DNA from 3 places in the Streptomyces sp. FIT100 genome. Region 1 is predicted to be linked to each of the others. Evidence: riboswitches for the same ligand, from Rfam matches in the RefSeq annotation. Region 1 holds a riboswitch; each other region holds the start of a gene.

Evidence for each region. A riboswitch is a leader RNA that binds a small molecule or an ion and turns the genes downstream of it on or off. The one in region 1 is predicted to bind cyclic di-AMP.
Region 2: it holds a riboswitch for cyclic di-AMP, as region 1 does, so the genes downstream of both, KK483_RS27215 (M23 family metallopeptidase) here and KK483_RS13590 (transglycosylase family protein) in region 1, are expected to answer to the same signal.
Region 3: it holds a riboswitch for cyclic di-AMP, as region 1 does, so the genes downstream of both, KK483_RS21895 (C40 family peptidase) here and KK483_RS13590 (transglycosylase family protein) in region 1, are expected to answer to the same signal.

The regions. Positions count from the first base shown of each region.
Region 1 covers NZ_CP075715.1:3,118,195-3,125,595, forward strand. Annotated here, with positions in the region: gene eno (phosphopyruvate hydratase) at 1-900, opposite strand, end outside; gene KK483_RS13590 (transglycosylase family protein) at 1,161-1,871, opposite strand; cyclic di-AMP (ydaO/yuaA leader) riboswitch at 1,875-2,036, opposite strand; gene KK483_RS13595 (transglycosylase family protein) at 2,305-3,252, opposite strand; gene KK483_RS13600 (cytochrome P450) at 3,386-4,678, opposite strand; gene KK483_RS13605 (Uma2 family endonuclease) at 4,787-5,416, shown strand; gene KK483_RS13610 (nucleoside triphosphate pyrophosphohydrolase) at 5,430-6,431, opposite strand; gene KK483_RS13615 (SurA N-terminal domain-containing protein) at 6,462-7,115, opposite strand; gene KK483_RS13620 (glycosyltransferase family 2 protein) at 7,367-7,401, shown strand, end outside.
Region 2 covers NZ_CP075715.1:6,037,649-6,045,049, forward strand. Annotated here, with positions in the region: gene KK483_RS27200 (DNA topoisomerase (ATP-hydrolyzing) subunit A) at 1-1,328, opposite strand, end outside; gene KK483_RS27205 (pitrilysin family protein) at 1,561-2,922, shown strand; gene KK483_RS27210 (pitrilysin family protein) at 2,943-4,325, shown strand; cyclic di-AMP (ydaO/yuaA leader) riboswitch at 4,557-4,721, shown strand; gene KK483_RS27215 (M23 family metallopeptidase) at 4,734-5,510, shown strand; gene KK483_RS27220 (GntR family transcriptional regulator) at 5,752-6,435, shown strand; gene KK483_RS27225 (HPr family phosphocarrier protein) at 6,646-6,927, opposite strand; gene KK483_RS27230 (bifunctional GNAT family N-acetyltransferase/acetate--CoA ligase family protein) at 7,083-7,401, shown strand, end outside.
Region 3 covers NZ_CP075715.1:4,821,465-4,828,865, forward strand. Annotated here, with positions in the region: gene KK483_RS21880 (response regulator transcription factor) at 1-216, shown strand, start outside; gene KK483_RS21885 (C40 family peptidase) at 223-1,284, opposite strand; gene KK483_RS21890 (hypothetical protein) at 1,546-1,899, shown strand; gene KK483_RS21895 (C40 family peptidase) at 2,127-3,326, opposite strand; cyclic di-AMP (ydaO/yuaA leader) riboswitch at 3,325-3,489, opposite strand; gene pcrA (DNA helicase PcrA) at 3,823-6,300, shown strand; gene KK483_RS21905 (M23 family metallopeptidase) at 6,383-7,401, opposite strand, start outside.

The DNA.
Region 1 (7,401 bases):
CTTGTCGGTGAGCACCTTCCAGCCGGCCCAGTCGTCCTCGAACAGCGGGTCCTCGATGGAGACCAGCGGGTAGGCGGCGACGAGCTCCTCGTAGTACTCGGTCATCTCGGCGGCCGAGCGGGACTTGCCCTCGAACTCGTAGGAGCCGTCCTTGTAGAACTCGGAGGCAGCGACGTCGAGCGCAAGCGCGATGTCCTTGCCGGGGGCGTAGCCGGCTTCCTTGATGGCCTCGAGGATCAGGTCGAGGGCGGCACGGTTGGAGTCGAGGTTCGGCGCGAAGCCGCCCTCGTCGCCCAGGCCGGTGGAGAGCCCCTTCTGCTTCAGGACCTTCTTGAGGGTGTGGTAGACCTCGGTGCCCCAGCGCAGCGCCTCGGAGAAGGACTCCGCGCCGATCGGGGCGATCATGAACTCCTGGATGTCCACGTTGGAGTCGGCGTGCGAGCCGCCGTTCAGGATGTTCATCATCGGCACCGGGAGCAGGTGCGCGTTGGGTCCGCCGAGGTAGCGGAAGAGCGGGAGGTCGGACGCCTCGGACGCGGCGTGGGCGACGGCGAGGGAGACACCGAGGATGGCGTTGGCGCCGAGGGACGCCTTGTTGTCGGTGGCGTCGAGGTCGAACATCGCCTGGTCGATCAGGCGCTGCTCGGTGGCGTCGTAACCGACGAGCTCCGGGCCGATCTGCTCGATGACGGCGAGGACGGCCTTCTCGACGCCCTTGCCCTGGTAGCGGTTCTGGTCTCCGTCACGGAGCTCAATGGCCTCGAACGCACCGGTGGAAGCACCGGAGGGCACGGCAGCACGGCCGGTGCTGCCGTCGTCGAGGCCGACCTCGACCTCGACCGTGGGGTTGCCTCGGGAGTCCAGGATTTCCCGGGCTACGACGACGTCGATGGACGGCACGAGCATCTCCTTCTGGGATGTGACGCTAAGGGTGACCCCGGCGGGTGCGGGGTCGGTGCAGGGTCGCTTCGCCTTGCGACATGAGCCTAACCGGCCCGGGGGCGGCGGACCGCCGCTGCCCGCCCCGTGGGACGAAAAAGGGAAGGAAAGCGACAGAAACCCCGGCCCGGCACGCACGGGGGAAGGCGCGCCGGGCCGGGGTGGCTGGAGTGGCCGGGGAAGGCCGGGGGGACGGGGGGACGGGGGTGCGCCCCGGGGGGTCAGCTCAGGTGGAGCTTCTGGCCCGGGTGGATGACGTCCGCGTCGTCGATGATGTCCTTGTTCAGCTGGAACAGCTTCTGCCAGCCGTCCTCGACCTTCTCGGCCTCGGCGATCTTGCTGAGGGTGTCGCCGGCCTTGACCGTGTACTCGCCGTCGCCCTTCTTGACCGGGGCGGCGGCCGGGCGCTCGGAGCGGGTGGTCGGGACCTCGGCGCGCTTCGGGGCCGGGGCCGGGGTCTCGGCGCGCTTCGGGGCCGGAGCCGGGGTCTCGGCCTTGGCCTCCGCCTTGGGGGCGGCGGGCTTCGAGGCCGGGGCCTCGGCGCCGCCGCCGGTGTACGCGGCGTTGGAGAGGCCGACGCCGCAGTGCGGCCAGGCGCCCTTGCCCTGACCGTCCAGGACCTTCTCGGCGATCTCGATCTGCTGGGCCTTGGTGGCCTGGTCGGCGGTGGAGGCGTACGCCGTGCCGCCGTACCCGGCCCAGGTCGAGGCGGAGAACTGGAGGCCGCCGTAGAAGCCGTTGCCGGTGTTGATGGACCAGTTGCCGCCGGACTCGCACTGGGCGACGGCGTCCCACTCGGAGGCGGTGGCGGCGGAGGCGGTGCCGGAGGCCATCAGCGGGGCGGCGACGGCGGCGCCGGTGACGCCGGCGAGCGTGGCTATACGAGTGGCCTTGGACGGGCGACGGTGCTTGCCCTTGCCGGAAAGCAGCATGGAGTATCCCCTCACCGACGCCTGCGAGGTGAGCTGTCGGGTTCGGGCCAAGTGAGTGCCCGGCCACGCGAGTTGCGTGACTTCACCCCAAGCCGTTCCCGTCCTCGTCGGGCGGGTACGGCACTTACCTGGGTCCCCCGCTCCTGCCTACGGCGCTTGCGCGTCGACTGTTCCCGCCGGCCGCCGGCAGGATTCGGCGTGCGGTCGTCGGGGCCCGCGTTGGCGAGCGGTTCAGACCGTAAACGCACTCCTCCCCGATGTTCAAAGCCGAACATCGGGGAGAAATCACCCCTATTTGACGGGGAGAGTTGTCCGTTTTCGCAGGTGAGAGGCGTGATGACCGGAGTTGACCGATGAGACACGCCAGTTGATCGGAAGAGACTCATGTCTCACTTGCGCAGAACCGGACATAAGCCAGCGAATCGCCTCGCGGCTACTCCGTCAACTGCCCCTGCCCCAGGCCGAGGTCGAGGCTCTGACCGGGAAGGATGAGATCGGGGTCGGAGCCGACGGTCTCCTCGTTCGCCTCGTACAGCGCGGGCCAGCCCCCCGGCACCTCGTTCGCGTCCGCGATGGCCCAGAGGTTGTCGCCGGGGCGGACCGTGTACTCATCTTCCGCGGTGGCGTCGTCCCGTGCCGATCCGTCACCCCGCGAGGCATGACGACCGGAATCACGACCATTGCCCGAATTGCCCGTATCAGCCGACTCGCCCGCTTTGCCGGCCTCGTCGGTGGCGGCACCGCGATGCTTGCCGGAACCGCCGGCCTCCGCATCGCCGGTCGCGCCGGAGTCGGAGCCGGGGGCGGTGGACCCTGACCCCGAGGGAGCCGCCGCCGGGTCCGAGGACTGCGCCGGGGCCGGCGAACCGGAGGACGAAGGAGGCGACGAGGCGTCGGCCCCGTCACCGAAGGTCGGCGGGTCCACCTGCCCGGCCTCGCCGTCCTGCGCATCGGCCGTGGCGCTCGGGGCGGCGCCGGTGTCGGCCTTGGCCTTGCCCTTGGCCTCGTCGACCACGAGCCCGGTCAGCAGGGCGCAGCTCGGCCACGCCGTCGGCCCCTGGGCGGCGAGCACCTTCTCGGCGACCGCGATCTGCTGCGAGCGGCTGGCGAGGTCGGCGCGCGGCGCGTACGCCGTACCGCCGAACTCCTCCCAGGTGTCCTGCGAGAACTGCAGCCCCCCGTAGTAGCCGTTGCCGAGGTCGGCGCTCCACATGCCGCCGCTCTCGCAGTCCGCGACCCGTTCCCAGGTGGCGGTGTCGGCGGCGGAGGCGGAGCCCGCGCCGAGCAGCGGGATGGCGATGGCCGATCCAGTCACCCCTGCCGCGACAACGAGTGCGGGGGCCTGACGGGGGCGGCGGTGCCGACCGTTCCCGGAGCGCATGCGGTTGGCCTTTCGTGTGACTGCTGACGACTGCTGGCGACTGCTGAGTCGTCGGTGAACGTAGCCGCAGTCGAACGTCTGTCACAAGCCGATGCAGCGCAGATCACGTAAAAGTCACAGCCTTGACGGGGCGTCAGATGGTTTCGGGGGTGCTGTTCTTGATTCCCTGGGGGACGTCCCCAGACCCCCAGGCAACGGGCAGAGTGCGCAATCCGCGCATGATAAGTCCCCCACGCCACCGCAAATCGGAAGGATCCACCGCAAGCCGCAAGTCGGGCAGCCGGGTCAGCAGAGTCGCGAGCGCGGTCTGCCCCTCCAGACGCGCGAGCGGTGCGCCCAGGCAGTAGTGGATGCCGTGCCCGTAGCCGAGGTGCTGGTTGTCACTGCGGGCGAGGTCGAGCGCGTCGGGGTCGGGGAACCGCTCCGGGTCGCGGTCGGCGGCCGCGAGGACGACGAGGACCGGATCGCCCACGGCGATGTCCTGCCCGCCGAGGGCGAGCGGCTCGGTCGCGAACCGCCAGGTGGCGAGTTCGACGGGTCCGTCGTAGCGGAGGAGCTCCTCGACACCGGTCTCCAGGAGCGCGCTGTCGCCGGCGGCGAGGGACGTCTGGAGGCGGGCGCGCTGCTCCGGGTTCCGCAGCAGCGCGTACACCCCGTTGCCAATGAGGTTGACGGTGGTCTCGAAACCGGCGAAGAGCAGGATGAAGGCCATCGCGGCGGCCTCGTTCTCGGTGAGGTGCTCACCGTGGTCGCTGGCCCGGATCAGCCCGGAGATCAGGTCGTCCCCCGGCTCCTCGCGCTTGCGGTGGATCAGCTCGGCGAGGTAGCCGCGCATCCTCTTCACCGAGCGCGCCACCCCGCCCCGCGGACCGCCGCCGTGACGGATCATCATCCCCGCCCAGTCCCGGAAGTCGTCCTGGTCCTCGGTGGGAACGCCGAGCAGGTCGCAGATCGCGTAGATGGGGAGCGGGAAGGCGAAGTCATGGATGAGGTCGGCGGTTCCGTCCGCCGCGAAGTTCTCGATGAGCCGGTCCGTCAACTCCTGCACCCGCGGGGCGAACTCGGCGACACGGCGCGGGGTGAACGCCTTGGAGACGAGGCGGCGCAGCCGGGTGTGGTCGGGCGGATCGATGTTCAGCAGATGCGTCATCAGCTCCGCCTTGCGCTCGCCCGGGATCCCCGTCTTCCCCTTGGCGTGCGCCGGCTCGTCGTGGTGCGCCGGGTTCTTGCTGAGCCGCGGGTCCGCGAGCGCCTGCCGGGCGTCCCCGTACCGGGTCACCAGCCACGCCTCGACCCCGCTGGGCAGCCGAGTCCGGTGCACGGGCGCGTGCTCGCGCAGCCAGGCGTAGGCGGGGTAGGGGTCGGTCGCGAACTCCCAGGTGAAGAGGGGAGGGGGTTCGGGGATGCGGGACGGCTGGTCGTGCATGGCACGACGGTAACGCGCCGCGGCTGGATCACTCGTTCGGCGGATGCCTCGGTATTCCCCCTGGGTACGCTGACGGTACGCGCCAGACTCCGTCGCATGGGAGCGCTGATGAGTGCCGCAGCCGAAGACCAGCGGAACGAGCAGGACGACACGGAAGAGCGGTACGCCTTTCCGATGCCGCCGGCCGGTGGGTGGACAGCGGACGACCTCGACCGGATCAAGGGTCTCCCGCCGCACACCGAGCTGATCGACGGGGGACTGTTCTTCGTGAGCCCGCAGACCTTCTTCCGCATGGCCGCACTGCGCCTGCTGGAGAACGCCCTGGTGCAGCAGGCGCCGGAGCACCTTTACGTCATCCGCGAGATGACCACGAAACTCGGCAAGCGCGACCGGCCGGAGCCCGACCTCATGGTGGTGCGGGAGAGTGCCCTGGGCGGGCCCGAGCAGACCTGGTATGCACCGGCTGACATCCTGCTCGCCGTCGAGATCGTCTCCGACGAGTCCGTGGAGCGCGACCGCGAGCTGAAGCCCCGAAAGTACGCCGCCGCCGGGATCCGGCACTTCTGGCGGGTCGAGAAGAACGACGGGTTGCCCGTCGTGTACGTGTACGAACTCGACCCGGCGACGAACTCCTACGCCGTCACCGGCATCCACCACAACAGGCTCAAGGTCGACGTCCCGTTCCCCGTCGAGATCGACCTCACCGCCGTGGACAGGCGGCGGGACGGGCAGGACTGACGGGCCCCGGTCGTCAGGCCCCGTTCTCCATGGCCAGGATCGCGTCCCGGTAGGCGCGGGCGGCGGCGCGCAGGGCGGCCTCAGGATCCTGGCCGTGGGCCTCGGCCCGTACGGCCATGGCCAGCAGCTCGTACCCGACGGCGTGCTCGCCGTCACCGGACGGCAGTGGGACGTCCAGCCCGGCCGTGCGCACGCGGGAGGCGAGCTTGGCGGCCAGGGCGAGGCCGGGCTGCCCCAGCGGGATGCCGTCGGTGACCGAGTCGCGCTGCTTCTCGATCGCCTTCGTGCGCAGCCAGTGGGCCTTGACGTCCTCGGGCGTCTCGGCGTGCTCGTCGCCGAAGACGTGCGGGTGGCGGTGGATGAGCTTGTCGACGATCGTCCCGGCCACGTCGTCGATGGAGAACGGCTCGTCCCCCTCCTCCTCGCTCGCCTCCTGCGCGATGCGGGCGTGGAAGACCACCTGGAGGAGCACGTCCCCGAGCTCCTCGCGCAGCTCGTCGCGGTCGCCGTCCTCGATGGCCTCGACGAGTTCGTACGCCTCCTCGATGCCGTACTTGGCGAGACCCTTGTGGGTCTGCTGCGAGGACCAGGGGCACTCACGGCGGATCCGGTCCATGACCTGCACCAGGTCGAGGAGCCGGGCTCCCGGGAGGTCGTACGAGCCGGGCAGCAGCTCCAGGTCGGGCATCTGCACCCGCCCCGAGCCGGCCATGCGCGCCAGTCCGTCGGTGAGGCCCCGGTCGCCCTCGCCGGCCGCGAGGACCACGACCGTCCGGCCTCCGGCGCAGGCGTCGACGAGCTCCTGCGCGGTCGGCGCGGCGATCTCCACGCCGACGCCCGCCTCCCGCAGATAAGGGAGCTGGACGTGACCTCCGTCGGCGCACAGCACGCGGTCGGCGCCGTGCAGCGTCTGCCACGCGGGCCAGGACAGCAGCCCGGGCGCGACGCGGTGGCTGGCGGTGACCAGGACGATACGGCCGGGCCCGACGGGGACTTCGACGGCTTCAGCGTTCACGCCTCGACCTTACGTCGGGGGGCCGGGCGGTCAGCCTCCGGCCTGGATGGCCTCGGGCTCCTTGGTGACCTGGGTGATCCAGGGGGCCTTGTAGTCGCCGAGCTGGATCTTCGTGTCGTCCCAGCTGCCGTACCGCGGGTTCACGTCGATGTCGAGCGCCTTCGAGGCGGCGGAGAGCGCGGCGCCGACCTTCTGCTGGCCCTGCGGGGTGGTGAGATCGGCGCCCAGCGCCTGGGCCAGCTTGGTCAGCAGGACCTCCTCGCGCACGGCCACGTCGATCTGCCCCGGCGCGACCCCGCGCTGCTGGAGCAGCATCGCGGCGAGCTGCTCCTCACTGCCGGACTGCTGCGCCGCGGCCGCCCGCGCGTCCTGGACCTCCTTGCGGGAGACGGTCACGCCGGCGTCCTGCGCGGCCTGCTCCAGCACCCGGTCGAGGATCATCCCGTGCAGCTTCGCCCGGCTCAGCTGCCCCGTGTTCTGGATCAGCTGCGCGGACTGGGGCGATGCCTCCTGCGCCGCCCGGACGTCCTTCACCTCGGACTGGAGCGCGGCCACCTCGATCCGGTCGCCGCCGACGACGGCCGCGGCGCCCGGATGGGCCTCGTTGCCACAGGCGGCGAGCAGGGGCGCCGCGGCGACGAGCGCGGCGGAGACGGCGAGCGCGGTGCGACGGCGGCGGTGCAAAGGGGCCTCCCGGCGTGCGGTGGTGATTGTGACGCGGTGCGATTGTGACGCGGTGCACAAAGACCTTGCGGTGATCGATGGTAGGCAGTCGGCGTGATCCAGGCCACTACTTCCGTACCACTGATTCGGCCAACGATCCGGGAGGCCGCCGGGTGCGGGAGCGACGGCGCCACACGACGCTCACCTCCCGTTCACCCGGCACCCGTGTCCAGGACAGAGACCCGCCCCCTGCCCGACCATAGGGTCGACCGGTGACCACGCTCTCCGTCATCGTCCCCTGCTACAA
Region 2 (7,401 bases), 2.9 Mb from region 1:
AGCCGGCGCAGCGGGGTGTCCAGGATGTACTGCGTCTGGACCTCGCTGAGCGAGAAGTGGGCGATGAGCCGCTCCTTCGCCTGCGCCGAGTTCTCACTGGACCGGATCAGGCGGATGACCTCGTCGATGTCGAGGAGCGCGACGAGCAGGCCCTCGACGAGATGCAGCCGGTCGCTCTTCTTGCCGCGGCGGAACTCGCTGCGGCGCCGGACGACGTCGAAACGGTGGTCGAGATAGACCTCAAGGAGCTCCTTGAGGCCCAGCGTCAGCGGCTGGCCGTCGACCAGCGCCACGTTGTTGATGCCGAAGGACTCCTCCATCGGCGTCAGCTTGTACAGCTGCTCCAGGACGGCCTCCGGGATGAAGCCGTTCTTGATCTCGATGACCAGGCGCAGCCCGTGCTCACGGTCGGTGAGGTCCTTGACGTCCGCGATGCCCTGGAGCTTCTTCGCGCCGACCAGGTCCTTGATCTTTGCGATCACCTTCTCCGGGCCGACGGTGAAGGGCAGCTCGGTGACGACGAGGCCCTTGCGGCGCGCCGTCACGTTCTCCACCGCCACGGTGGCGCGGATCTTGAACGTGCCGCGGCCGGTCTCGTACGCGTCCTTGATCCCGGCCAGGCCCACGATCCGGCCGCCCGTGGGCAGGTCGGGACCCGGGACGTACCGCATCAGGGTCTCCAGGTCGGCGCCCGGGTGCCTGATCAGATGGCGGGCGGCGGCGATGACCTCGCCCAGGTTGTGCGGCGGCATGTTGGTCGCCATACCGACGGCAATGCCGGAGGCGCCGTTGACCAGCAGATTCGGGAAGGCCGCGGGCAGCGCGACCGGTTCCCGTTCCTGCCCGTCGTAGTTCGGCGAGAAATCGACCGTGTCCTCGTCGATCGACTCGGTCATCAGGCTCGTGGCGTCGGCCATGCGGCATTCCGTGTACCGCATGGCGGCCGGAGGGTCGTCGTTGCCGAGCGAGCCGAAGTTCCCGTGGCCGTCCACCAGCGGCAGGCGCATCGAGAAGGGCTGCGCCATGCGCACCAGCGCGTCGTAGATCGACGCGTCACCGTGCGGGTGGAGCTTGCCCATGACCTCGCCGACGACGCGCGCGCACTTCACATAGCCGCGGTCGGGGCGCAGGCCCATCTCGTTCATCTGGTACACGATCCGGCGATGGACGGGTTTCATGCCGTCCCGGGCGTCCGGCAGCGCCCGTGAGTAGATCACCGAGTACGCGTACTCGAGGAAGGAGCCCTGCATTTCGTCGACGACGTCGATGTCGAGGATCCTCTCCTCGAAGTCGTCGGGCGGCGGCGTCTTCGTGCTGCGGCGGGCCATCGCTGCTGCGGCTCCTTCACCAACATGAACCATGAACGTGATCTGACGCCGACCATTGTGGACCGTCCCGCTGACATCGCCGACCCCGACCCGATCCCACCGGGCCGAACGCCCCGGAACCGGCAGGTGGCGACGGCCCCGACGACCGGGCGGAACCGGCGGGAACTTCGCCAGGTGTCGGCGGCCTTGCATACAGTGGCAGAACATCCAGCAACGCGATCGAAGGGACCACATGCCCATGGGTCACACGGCCACAGCGCAGGCCGGCTCCGGCGGCCTGACAGCGACCGAGCACCGCCTGGCCAACGGTCTGCGCGTGGTGCTCTCCGAGGACCACCTGACCCCGGTCGCCGCGGTCTGCCTCTGGTACGACGTCGGCTCGCGCCACGAGGTCAAGGGGCGTACGGGCCTGGCTCACCTCTTCGAGCACCTGATGTTCCAGGGCTCGGCGCAGGTCTCCGGGAACGGCCACTTCGAGCTCGTGCAGGGAGCGGGCGGCTCGCTCAACGGCACCACCAGCTTCGAGCGCACCAACTACTTCGAGACGATGCCCGCCCACCAGCTGGAGCTCGCGCTCTGGCTGGAGGCCGACCGCATGGGCTCGCTGCTCACCGCGCTCGACGACGAGTCCATGGAGAACCAGCGGGACGTCGTGAAGAACGAGCGCCGCCAGCGCTACGACAACGTTCCGTACGGCACGGCCTTCGAGAAGCTCACCGCGCTCGCCTACCCCGAGGGCCACCCGTACCACCACACCCCGATCGGCTCCATGGCCGACCTGGACGCGGCGACGCTGGAGGACGCGCGGAGCTTCTTCCGCACGTACTACGCGCCGAACAACGCGGTGCTCTCGGTCGTCGGCGACATCGACCCCCGGCAGACGCTCGCCTGGATCGAGAAGTACTTCGGCACGATCCCCTCCCACGACGGCAAGCAGCCGCCGCGCGACGGCAGCCTCCCCGACACCATCGGCGAGCAGCTGCGCGAGGTCGTGGTGGAGGAGGTGCCCGCCCGTGCGCTGATGGCCGCCTACCGGCTGCCGCACGACGGCACCCGCGAGTGCGACGCCGCCGACCTGGCGCTGACCGTCCTCGGCGGCGGCGAGTCGTCCCGGCTGCACAACCGCCTGGTGCGCCACGACCGTACGGCCGTCGCCGCCGGCTTCGGGCTGCTGCGGCTCGCCGGGGCGCCCTCGCTCGGCTGGCTGGACGTGAAGACCTCCGGCGGGGTCGAGGTGCCCGGCATCGAGGCCGCGGTCGACGACGAGCTGGAGCGGTTCGCCGCCGAGGGCCCTACACCCGAGGAGATGGAGCGGGCCCAGGCGCAGCTGGAGCGCGAATGGCTGGACAGGCTCGGCACGGTCGCGGGCCGCGCGGACGAACTGTGCCGGTACGCCGTGCTGTTCGGCGACCCGATGCTGGCGTTCAGCGCCGTGTCGCGGGTCCTCGACGTCACCGCCGAGGAGGTGCGGGCCGTCGCCCGGGCCCGGCTGCGCCCGGACAACAGGGCGGTGCTGGTGTACGAACCCGTCCAGGCCGCCGAGGGCACCGAGGGCACCGAGGACAACGACGACGCAGAGGGGGCGGACCAGTGACCGACGCTGCCGCGACCACCATGGAGTTCCACCCGCAGCCGACGGCCGGCGAGGCGAAGCCGTGGGCCTTCCCCGCCCCCGAGCGCGGCACGCTCGACAACGGGCTGACCGTGCTGCGCTGCCACCGCCCCGGCCAGCAGGTGATCGCCGTCGAGATCTTCCTCGACGCCCCGCTGGACGCGGAGCCCCAAGGGCTCGACGGTGTCGCCACGATCATGGCCCGCGCCCTCTCCGAGGGCACCGACAAGCACACGGCGGAGGAGTTCGCGGCCGAGCTGGAGCGCTGCGGCGCCACGCTCGACTCGCACGCCGACCACCCCGGCGTGCGGGTCTCCCTGGAGGTGCCGGTCTCCCGGCTGCCGAAGGGGCTCGGCCTGCTCGCCGAGGCCCTGCGCGCGCCCCTGTTCGCGGACAGCGAGGTCGAGCGGCTCGTACAGAACCGGCTGGACGAGATCCCGCACGAGACCGCCAACCCCGCACGCCGCGCCGCCAAGGAGCTCTCCAAGCAGCTCTTCCCGGCCACTTCCCGGATGTCCCGGCCCCGCCAGGGCAGCGAGGAGACCGTGGAGCGCATCGACTCCGCGGCCGTGCGCGCCTTCTACGAGGCCCACATCCGGCCCGCCACCGCCACCGCCGTCATCGTCGGCGACCTCACCGGTGTCGACGTGGACACCGTGCTGGCCGACACCCTCGGCGACTGGTCCGGCGGCGCCGCCCAGCGCCGCCCCGCGCCGCCGATCACCGCCGACGACACGGGCCGCGTCGTCATCGTCGACCGCCCCGGCGCGGTCCAGACGCAGCTGCTCATCGGGCGTATCGGCCCGGACCGCCACGACCGCGTCTGGCCGGCCCAGGTCCTCGGCACGTACTGCCTGGGCGGCACCCTCACCTCCCGCCTGGACCGTGTCCTGCGCGAGGAGAAGGGCTACACGTACGGGGTCCGGGCCTTCGGCCAGGTCCTGCGCTCCGCTGCGCCTTCTTCCCCGGGAGGGGCTACGGGCGCGGCGATGCTCGCCATCAGCGGCTCCGTCGACACCCCGAACACGGGGCCGGCTCTGGACGACCTGTGGAAGGTGCTGCGCACCCTCGCGGCGGAGGGTCTGACGGACGCCGAGCGCGATGTCGCCGTGCAGAACCTGGTGGGCGTGGCCCCGCTCAAGTACGAGACGGCGGCGTCCGTCGCGGGCACGCTGGCCGACCAGGTCGAGCAGCACCTCCCGGACGACTTCCAGGCGGAGCTCTACGCCCGGCTGGCCGAGACCGGCACCGTCGAGGCGACGGCCGCGGCCGTCAACGCCTTCCCGGTGGACCGGCTCGTCACCGTCCTCGTCGGTGACGCCTCCCAGATCGCGGAGCCGGTGCGGGCGCTCGGCATCGGACAAGTGACGGTCGTCACGGGCTGATTGTCCGAGGAGTGGATCCCGGCTGACCGGGGAGCGGCTCCCGAGCAGAGGGAAGGGCCCCGTTGGCGGTGCGCCAACGGGGCCCTTCCGTATGTCCGTTTTGTTGGCGAGACGGCGTGTCTGCCCTGTGGCATGAACAACAATTCCGGGTGTCCGTTTGGTGATTGAAAGATGACCGGCTTAGCGTCATCTGCGCTGTCCGCCGGTTGCACCAGCCGCGCCCGCGGCATCGGGCAGCCATCGCCGAGTCCCCGTCGGGCGCGAGCCTGGGGAACCGGGGACCCACATGTCCCCCTTGGGGTGAATCGGACGCCTTCGTCTGTGCGGAGGGGCCCGTAGGAGACCTTCCTGCTCCGAACCCGTCAGCTAACCCGGTAGGCGAGAAGGAAGGAAAGGATCAGCCTCTTCATGGCGTTCACCCGTGCCACCGGGAAGCATCGTGGTCCGAGCCGGCTGGCGCGCAAGCGCGCGGGCATCGCCGGAGCGGCGGCCATCGCCACCACCGGCGTCATCGGAACCCTCGCCTCCCCGGCGCTCGCCGCCGACACGGACACCTTCGCCGTCGAGGACACCGGCCTGCTCCAGGCCGTCGTCGCCGACGACACCACCCTCGCCGACCGGATCGACGCCCAGGCCGACGCCCAGCAGCAGGAGGCCGATCTGGCCGCCGCCCGCGCCAAGGCCGAGGCCGAGGCGAAGCGCAAGGCGGAGGCCCGCGCCAAGGCGGCGCGTGCCGCCAAGGAGCGCGCCGCCCGTGAGGCCGAGCGCAAGCGCCTGATGTCCTACACGCTCCCGGTCGCCGGCTCCTACGTCTCCACGGGTTACCAGGCCGGCGGCGCCGTCTGGTCCTCCGGTACCCACACCGGTGTCGACTTCCACGCCGCCTCCGGGACCCCGGTCGTCGCCGTCGGCATGGGCGAGGTCGTGGAGGCCGGCTGGGGCGGTGCGTACGGCAACAACATCGTGATCCGTATGAAGGACGGCACGTACACCCAGTACGGCCACCTGTCCTCCATCGGCGTCTCGGTCGGCCAGACCGTCACCCCGGGCCAGCGGATCGGACTCTCCGGGGCGACCGGCAACACGACCGGACCGCACCTCCACTTCGAGGCCCGCACGAGCCCCGAATACGGCTCGGACATCGACCCGGTCGCGTACCTGCGCGGCCACGGCGTCAGGGTCTGACGGCCGCTCCGGGCGGCACTGACACCAGCGGGGCCCCGGGTCCGGTCACGCCGACCGGACCCGGGGCCTTCGCCTTCGGTCCACCCCGGGGCCTTCTCCTTCGTCGTCTTCCGGCCAAAAGATATCCATGCATTACCGTGAACCGCCGTAGACCATCGGAAATTCCGGTCCGCTGCAATAGAGTCACCGAACAGACAACCCTTCGGCTGGGTTTCGCGCGGATAAAAGGCGGAGGTTCGGTATGCGCATTCCTGCGCGCTCGGTATGCACGGCGATCCGCGACGACATCGTCTCCGGCGTCTTCGAGCGCGGCAGCCGGCTCACCGAGGAGCAGCTGGCGCGCCGCTACGGCGTCTCGCGTGTCCCGGTGCGCGAAGCGCTGCGCACCCTGGAGTCGGAGGGGTTCGTCACCACCCGGCGGCATGCCGGCGCGTGTGTGGCCGAGCCCACCGAGCAGGAGGCGGCCGACCTGCTGGAGATCCGGCTGCTGCTGGAGCCCCTCGGCGCCGCACGCGCTGCCCAGCGACGCACGGACGCGCATCTCAAGGTCCTGCGTGGCCTGGTCAGACTGGGTCAGGAGCGGGCCCGGCGCGGCCAGGGCGAGGATCTGCGCTCGCTGGGCGGCTGGTTCCACGAGACGCTCGCGCAGGCGTCCGGCAGCCCAGGACTGATCGCGCTGCTCACCCAGCTCCGCCACAAGATCGCATGGATGTACACCGTCGAGGCGCCCGCCCAGCCGGTCGAGTCCTGGGGCGAGCACGGCGCCATCGTGGACGCGGTCGCGCGGGGCGACGTGGAGCGGGCACGGGCGCTCACCACCCTGCACGCGGAGCGCACGACGGCGGCGCACCGGCTGCGAATTGCGCCGCAGAGGGCCGTGAGGACTTCGCAACATGCCGTAAACACGGCGAGCGTCCGCTATTAACAAAGGCGCCGTATACAAAGGTCGGCGCTTTTGTTTCTTCGTTTTCCCGGGGCTTTTGCCGAGCGCATAGGGACGAGCGCATAGGGACGAGCGCATACGGACGAGCGTGTACCGCCGAGCGCATACGACGGAGCCGCGGTCACCGGTGAATTCCGGTGCCGCGGCTCAGTCGTGTGCATGCCTTGGCCGGCCGATGGCCGGGCGACCGTCTCAGACGGTCTCGGGAAGCTCCTCAAGACCCTCGGCGACCAGCTTCGCCAGACGGTCGAGAGCGGCTTCGGCGCCGTCCGCGTCCGAGGCGAGGACGATCTCCTCGCCGCCCTCCGCGCCGAGGCCGAGCACCGCGAGCATCGAGGCGGCGTTCACCGGGGTGCCGTCGGCCTTGGCGATCGTGACGGGAACGCCGGAGGCCGTGGCGGCACGGACGAAGATGGAGGCGGGGCGGGCGTGGAGGCCCTCGGCCCAGCCGACATTGACGCGGCGCTCAGCCATGGTGATGCCCTTCAAGTGCTAGGGGTTGTCTAGACCATTGTGTCATGTGTTGCGGAGTGCTCGTACCGGCCTACGGCCGTGCCGCGAATCCGTGGACCCAGCGTGCACCTGCACTTCGGGCTTCGCGACCCGTGTCCGGGTCGTAACCTTGCCCCATGCAGACCCCGTCGGACCACGCGTACCCCGACCACTGGGAAGCAGACGTGGTGCTGCGCGACGGCGGCACGGCCCGGATCAGGCCCATCACCACCGAGGACGCCGAGCGGCTCGTCAGCTTCTACGAGCAGGTCTCCGACGAGTCCAAGTACTACCGCTTCTTCGCGCCGTACCCGCGGCTCTCCGCGAAGGACGTGCACCGCTTCACGCACCACGACTACGTGGACCGGGTGGGGCTCGCGGTGACGGTCGGCGGGGAGTTCATCGCGACCGTGCGCTACGACCGGATCGACGGCACCGGAAGGGCGGCGTCCGCGC
Region 3 (7,401 bases), 1.7 Mb from region 1:
GCGCCGCCGGTCGACGAGGACCTGGACCGGCTCACCCAGCGGGAGCGGGAGGTGCTGCGGCTGATCGCGCGCGGATACGCGTACAAGGAGATCGCCAAGCAGCTCTTCATCTCCGTGAAGACGGTCGAGTCACATGTGTCGGCGGTGCTGCGCAAGCTCCAGCTGTCGAACCGGCACGAGCTGACGCGCTGGGCGACGGCGCGCCGGCTCGTCTGAGGGGGCTCAGGCGACCCGGGTCGCGCCGGCGAAGGGCATCTGGTCGATCGGCGCGATGCGGACCGGTGCGCCGGGCCGCGGGGCGTGGATCATCTGCCCGGCGCCGATGTAGAGCCCCACGTGCGAGACGCCGGAGTAGAAGAAGACCAGGTCCCCGGGCGCCAGCTGGGAGCGGGGCACGCTGCGGCCCGCGTTGATCTGCGTGTACGTCGTCCGGGGCAGGGACACCCCGGCCGAGCGCCAGGCGGCCTGGGTGAGCCCGGAGCAGTCGTACGAGGACGGCCCGGTCGCACCCCACACGTACGGCTTCCCGAGCGCCCCGTAGGCGTACGCGACGGCCTGCGCGGCACGGGGGTTGGGCGCCGGGACCGGGGCGGCGGGGATGCCGCTGCGGCCGGCGTCGCGAGCGGCCCGGGAGCCCGAGGCCCCGTCCTGGGCGGCGTACGCGGTGCGCTGGTCGGCGGTGAGCTGCGCCAGGACCGCCTCAGCGGCGGCGAGTTTGCGCCGTACCGTCGTGCGGTGCCGGGCCAGTTCCGCCTGGTGCGCCTGAAGTTCGGCGAGCCGCTCGCCCGCCTCCGTGCGCAGCTGCGCCAGCTCCCGCGCCTGCTGCTGGATCCCGGTGACCGTGGCCGCCTGCCGGGCCCCGGCCCGCTCGACCAGCTCCGCGCCGGCCAGATAGCTGTCCGGGTCGGCGGCGAGGGCGAGCTGCACGGCGGGGTCGAGACCGCCGGCCCGGTACTGCGCGGTGGCTATCGAACCCAGCGCGTTGCGGGAGGCGTTGAGCCGTTCCGTACGCCGTGCCGCCTCGTCGCGCAGCTCCTCCGCCGCCTTCCGGGCCCGGCCGGCGGCCTCCTTGGCGCCGTTGTACTTCTCGGTGGCCTCCTCCGCCTCCTGGTAGAGCTTGTCGGCCTTCGCCTTCAACTGCTCGGGGGTGGGGCGCGGCTCGGCGTGCCCGGAGCCGTCGAAGGCGGTGGCGGTCGCGGCACCGGCCAGCGCGAGGGTGAGCGCGGTGCGCCCGGCCGATCCGCCGAACGTGCGCTGCTGCTTGGGTTTGCGGTGCGCTGCCACGAGGGGCCAGTCCTTCCGGAGTCCGGCAGGTGGATCGTGCGGTACGGTCCGGCGGCGGACCGCCCAGGGGAGGCGGACCGCCGCCGGATCCATCGGCGTGGTGGCCGACCGTTCCGCCCTGCTGCCGGCGGCGGTGGGGAGTCGGTCACCTGGGGGAGGACGCTAAACCTGCCGGGCGGGGCGAGGCGCCACCATGACCGTTATTGGCGGGAGTCGGACCGCCGGGGTCGCTTTCGGACCGTGCGGCTAGGCTCCGGTGCCATGGACGTACTCATCAATGTCTTTGTCGCCCTGCACATCATCGGTATCGCGGCGCTGCTCGGCGGCTTCCTGACCCAGATGAAGTCGATGGGCGAGGGAACGGCGCGCTTCACGCCCGCGATGCTGCACGGTGCGCTGACCATGCTGGTCACGGGCGTGGCGCTGGTGGGGCTCAACCAGGCCGACGACCAGGCGGTGAACAACCTGAAGGTCGGGATCAAGCTGGCGGTGCTGGTGGTGATCCTCGCCCTGGTCTACGTCAAGCGGGACGAGGAGACGGTGGGCAAGGGCGCGTTCGCGGCGGTGGGCGGCCTGACGCTGGCGAACATTTTCATTGCGACGTTGTGGACGTGACGTCCGGCCGGGGGGCCGGAGGTTGTCCCCCGGGAATTGCAGCATTGCGACGTTGTGGACGTGACACCGGGCCGGGGGTCCGGGGGTTGTCCCCCGGGAATTGCAGCATCGCGACGTTGTGGACGTGACACCCGGCCGGGAACGTGACCGAGCCCGTCCGGAGACGTGACTGACCCCCGGCCGCCCGCGGCCGGGGGTCAGTCACGCGTCTCGCGCACGACAGGGCGTCAGGCCGGTCGGACGCTCCCGTAGATCGGCATGTAGTAGATCGACTCCTCGCGGACGTTCGTGCCCGGCTTCGGCGCGTGGATCATCTTGCCGTCGCCTATGTAGATGCCGACGTGGCTGATGTCGTCGTAGAAGAAGACCAGGTCACCGGGGAGCAGGTCCGCCGTGGCGACGCGCGTGCCGACCTCGACCTGGTCCCACGTGGTGCGGGGCAGCTCGACGCCGGCCTCCTTCCACGCGGCCTGGGTGAGGCCGGAGCAGTCGAACGAGCTGGGCCCGGTCGCGCCCCAGACGTACGGCTTGCCGATCTGGGCGCGGGCGAAGGCGAGGACCTTCTCGGCCTTGGCGGCGTAGGTGCCGGAGCCGGTCGAGCTGCCCGTGCCGGTACCGGTACCCGTACCCGAACCGGTCCCGGTCCCGGCGCTTTCCTCCTGCTGCGCCTGCTCCTGTGCCCGGCGCTCGGCCTCCGCCTCCGCCTCGGCCTTGGCTTTCGCCTCCGCCTCGGCTCTGGCCCTCTCCTCGGCCTTGCGGCGGGCCTCTTCGGCCTTCTTGCGCTCCAGCTCCGCGAGCCGCGCCTTCTCCTCGGCCGTCAGCTCCGCCAGCAGCGTCCGCGCCTCGGCGAGCTTGTTCTGGACGGCTTCCTTGCTGGTGCGCAGCGACTGCTGCGAGGCGGTCAGCGTCTCCAGGCTCTCCGTCGCCTTGGCGCGCTGCTTCGCGGCCGCCGCCTGCTGCTTCTCGAAGTCGGCGACGGCGCCCCGCTGCTCGTCGGAGAGCCGGTCCATCAGATGGGTCTGGTCGAAGTACGCCTGCGGGCTGTCGGCGAAGAGCAGCGCCGCGGTCGGCGTGACCGCACCGGTCCGGTACTGCGCCGCCGCGTACGAACCGAGCGTGCGGCGCGCCTCGTTCAGCGACTCGGTGCGCTTGGCGACGTCGTCGAGGATCTGGCCCACCTCGCGGCGCTGCTGCGCGGTCTCCTCTTTGGCCTTGTTGTACTGCTGGGTCGCACTGCCCGCCTGCCGGTAGAGGTCGTCGACCTTCTTCTGGACCTCTTCGACGCTGGGCCGCGGCTCGGCCTGGGCGCTCTGGGTGGAGAGGAGGGTCATGCCCGCGAGGGCGGCCGTCGTGAACCCGACGGCGGGGGATTTCGTACGGGGACGTGTACGGGTACGGGTCTTGCGATGCGACGCCAAGGCCGCCATCTCCTTCCGTCGACCGCCTACCGGGTTAGCTGTCGGGTTCGGACGGAACGGAAGGCTGTCCTACGGGCCGAGTTGACTTTGGCCCGATTCACCCCAGTTGCGCATGGTGGGTCCCCGGTTCCGAACTTCCTTGCGGAAAGTCCGGATTCGGCGTGGGCTGCCCGATCGGCGTTGGTCGCCAAGGGGGTTCGGGCCGCCTGGGCGTGCACGCTAGCCAAAGTGTGGGGCCCATGTGAAGGACGATGCGCGATATGTCCGATACATTTTCGTGACCTTAGCGTGCCGTGGTCGTTGCGCCACGCAGCGTGCCCGGCCGGAAGCGGCCGCACGGCCGGCTGGGCAGCAGGCCGGACAGGGGTCGGACGGCGGACCGGACGGCGGACCGGACGGCGGACCGGGCGGCAGGCCGGACCGCGGACCGGTCGCGGCGGGAGGGGACCTGTTGTCGCCAAGGCGGCGGCGGAGTGTCAGTGCGGCGGCCTAGACTCGTAAAGCGATGAGCAGCCTCTTTGACGACAGCTTCCTGGCGGACCTCCGGCGCACCTCGGGACCGGAGGAGCCCCCGCCGCCCGAGCACGACGAGCTCCACGAGCCGGACGAGCACGGGCCCCGCGAGGAGGTCCCGCACGACCTCTTCGAGGGGAAGTTCGACGTGCCCCCGGCCCGGGACGCCTACTACCGGGACGGAGCGCACCGCCCCGCCGTGGACCCGGCCGCACTGCTCGACGGCCTGAACGAGCAGCAGCGCGCCGCCGTCGTCCACACCGGCTCGCCCCTGCTCATCGTGGCCGGCGCCGGCTCCGGCAAGACCCGGGTGCTGACCCACCGGATCGCCCATCTGCTGGCGACCCGCCACGTCCACCCCGGTCAGATACTGGCGATCACGTTCACCAACAAGGCCGCGGGCGAGATGAAGGAGCGCGTCGAGCACCTCGTCGGCCCGCGCGCCAACGCCATGTGGGTCTCCACCTTCCACAGCGCCTGCGTCCGCATCCTGCGCAGGGAGAGCAAGAGGCTCGGCTTCACGTCGTCCTTCTCGATCTACGACGCCGCCGACTCGAAGCGGCTCATGGCCCTCGTCTGCCGCGACCTCGACCTCGATCCGAAGCGCTACCCCCCGAAGTCGTTCAGCGCCAAGATCTCGAACCTGAAGAACGAGCTGATCGACGAGGAGACCTTCGCCGACCAGGCCGCCGACGGGTTCGAGAAGACGCTGGCAGAGGCGTACCGGATGTACCAGGCGCGGCTGCGCGAGGCCAACGCGCTGGACTTCGACGACATCATCATGACCGCGGTCCATCTGCTCCAGGCGTTCCCGGACGTTGCCGAGCACTACCGGCGCCGGTTCCGCCACGTCCTGGTCGACGAGTACCAGGACACCAACCACGCGCAGTACACGCTGGTGCGCGAGCTGGTCGGCCCCGGGTACGAGGACCTCGGCCCGGCCGAGCTGTGCGTCGTGGGCGACGCCGACCAGTCGATCTACGCCTTCCGCGGCGCCACGATCCGCAACATCCTCCAGTTCGAGGAGGACTACCCGGAGGCTACGACGATCCTGCTGGAGCAGAACTACCGCTCGACGCAGACGATCCTGTCGGCCGCCAATGCGGTGATCGAGCGCAACGAGAGCCGCCGCCCCAAGAACCTGTGGACGAACGCGGGCGCAGGCGCCCAGATCACCGGCTACGTCGCGGACACCGAGCACGACGAGGCCCAGTTCGTCGCCGACGAGATCGACCGGCTGACGGACGCGGGCGAGGCCAAGGCCGGCGACGTCGCGGTCTTCTACCGGACGAACGCCCAGTCCCGCGTCTTCGAAGAGATCTTCATCCGCGTCGGCCTGCCCTACAAGGTCGTCGGCGGCGTGCGCTTCTACGAGCGCAAGGAGGTCCGGGACGTCCTCGCCTACCTGCGCGTCCTCGCCAACCCCGAGGACAACGTCCCGCTGCGCCGCATCCTCAATGTGCCCAAGCGCGGCATCGGCGAGCGCGCCGAGGCGATGGTCGACGCGCTGGCGCTGCGCGAGAAGATCACCTTCCCGCAGGCGCTGCGCCGCGTGGACGAGGCGTACGGCATGGCGGCCCGCTCCGCGAACGCCGTGAAGCGGTTCAACACGCTGATGGAGGAGCTCGGCACGATCGTCGAGTCCGGTGCGGGCCCCGCGACGGTCCTGGAGGCCGTGCTCGAACGGACCGGTTACCTCGCCGAGTTGCAGGCGTCGACCGACCCGCAGGACGAGACCCGTATCGAGAACCTCCAGGAGCTTGCCGCGGTCGCGCTCGAATACGAGCAGGCGCGCGGCGACGAGGAGGGCTCGGGCACGCTCGCCGAGTTCCTGGAGCAGGTCGCGCTCGTCGCCGACTCCGACCAGATCCCCGACGAGGACGAAGAAGGCGCCGGCGTCATCACACTGATGACGCTGCACACGGCCAAGGGTCTGGAGTTCCCGGTCGTCTTCCTCACGGGCATGGAGGACGGCGTCTTCCCGCACATGCGGGCGTTGGGCCAGACCAAGGAGCTGGAGGAGGAGCGCCGGCTGGCGTACGTGGGCATCACACGCGCCCGCGAGCGGCTCTATCTGACCCGGTCGTCGATGCGGAGCGCCTGGGGCCAGCCGGCGTACAACCCGCCGTCGCGGTTCCTGGAGGAGATCCCGGACGCGCATCTGCAGTGGAAGCGCACGGGCCCGATGGCCGCGCCCGCCGGACCGACGTCCGGAATCACGTCCTCGCTCTCTTCGTCGCTCTCCTCGTCCCGCTCGCGTTCCGGCCCCTCGGGCTTCGCCACGCGGCGGACGACGGACAAGCCGGTGATCGCACTGGCGGTGGGGGACCGCGTCACCCACGACCAGTTCGGGCTCGGGACCGTGATGGCGGTGACCGGTTCGGGCGGCGATGCGCAGGCGACGATCGACTTCGGGGACGCGAAGCCGAAGCGGCTGCTGCTGCGGTACGCGCCGGTCGAAAAGCTGTAGCGGGCGAGGGCCGACGAGGGCCGGCAAGGGCCGCCGAAGGGCACCGCCTCGCGCGGCCCTCGGCGGCCGCCTCACACGGTGATTACGACGGGTTCAGGCCGTGGCTGCGCAGCCACGACAGCGGGTCGATCGCGGAGCCCCCGCCCGGCCGGACCTCGAAGTGCAGATGCGGGCCGGTGGAGTTGCCCGAATTGCCGGAGTACGCAATGACATCGCCGGCCTTGACCGAGCCCGAACGGATCTTGGTGCTGCTGAGATGGCAGTACCAGGTCTCCGTGCCGTCGGCGGCGGTGACGATGGCCATGTTCCCGTACGCGCTGTTCCACTGCGTGCGTACGGTGCCGTCGCTCGCGGCCATCACGGGAGTGCCGTACGAGACGGGGAAGTCGATGCCGGTGTGCATGGACATCCAGTTGACGCCGGCCTGGCCGTAGTACGCGCTGAGCCCGTGCTGGCTGACCGGCAGCGCGAACTTGGGGCGCAGCGCCTCGCGGCGCGCGGCCTCCTCCTCGCGCTTCTTGCGCTCCGCCTCCTGGCGCGCCTTGAGGTCGATGCGCTCCTGGGTGCGGCTGGCGCGGTCGCCGAAGTCGCGGGCGTCCTCGCTGAGTGCGGCGAGCTGGGTGTCGAGCTTGCTGTTCGCGGCGACGGGCTTGACGGTCGCCGGATCGGCGGCCGTGACCGAGGTCTTGTCGTCCTTCTTGTCGTCGCCGCCGGTCAGCCCTGTGACGGATGCGGCCGCGACACCCGCGACGCCCATGACGCACACGGAGGGCACGGCCACGGTGAGCATGGCCGAACGCTTGGCGGGGGTACGGCGACGGCCGCGGCTTCCGCCCGAGCGGCGTACGGGGCGGGCGGCGGCGACGCTGACGGCCGGGGCCGTGACGGTTTCCGCGGCGGCGACGAGTTCGGTCTCGTCGTGGCCGTACTCGTGATCGTGGTCGCCGTCGTACTCACGGTCGCGGCCGTATTCGTACTCGTACGCGCCGTCGTCCGCTGCGGATTCGGATTCGGATCCGGCCTCGGGGGCGGCGGTCCGGTGGTCCGCCTCGGCTTCGAGGCCGACTTCGAGTCCGGCTTCGGGCTCGGGCCGGAAATCCG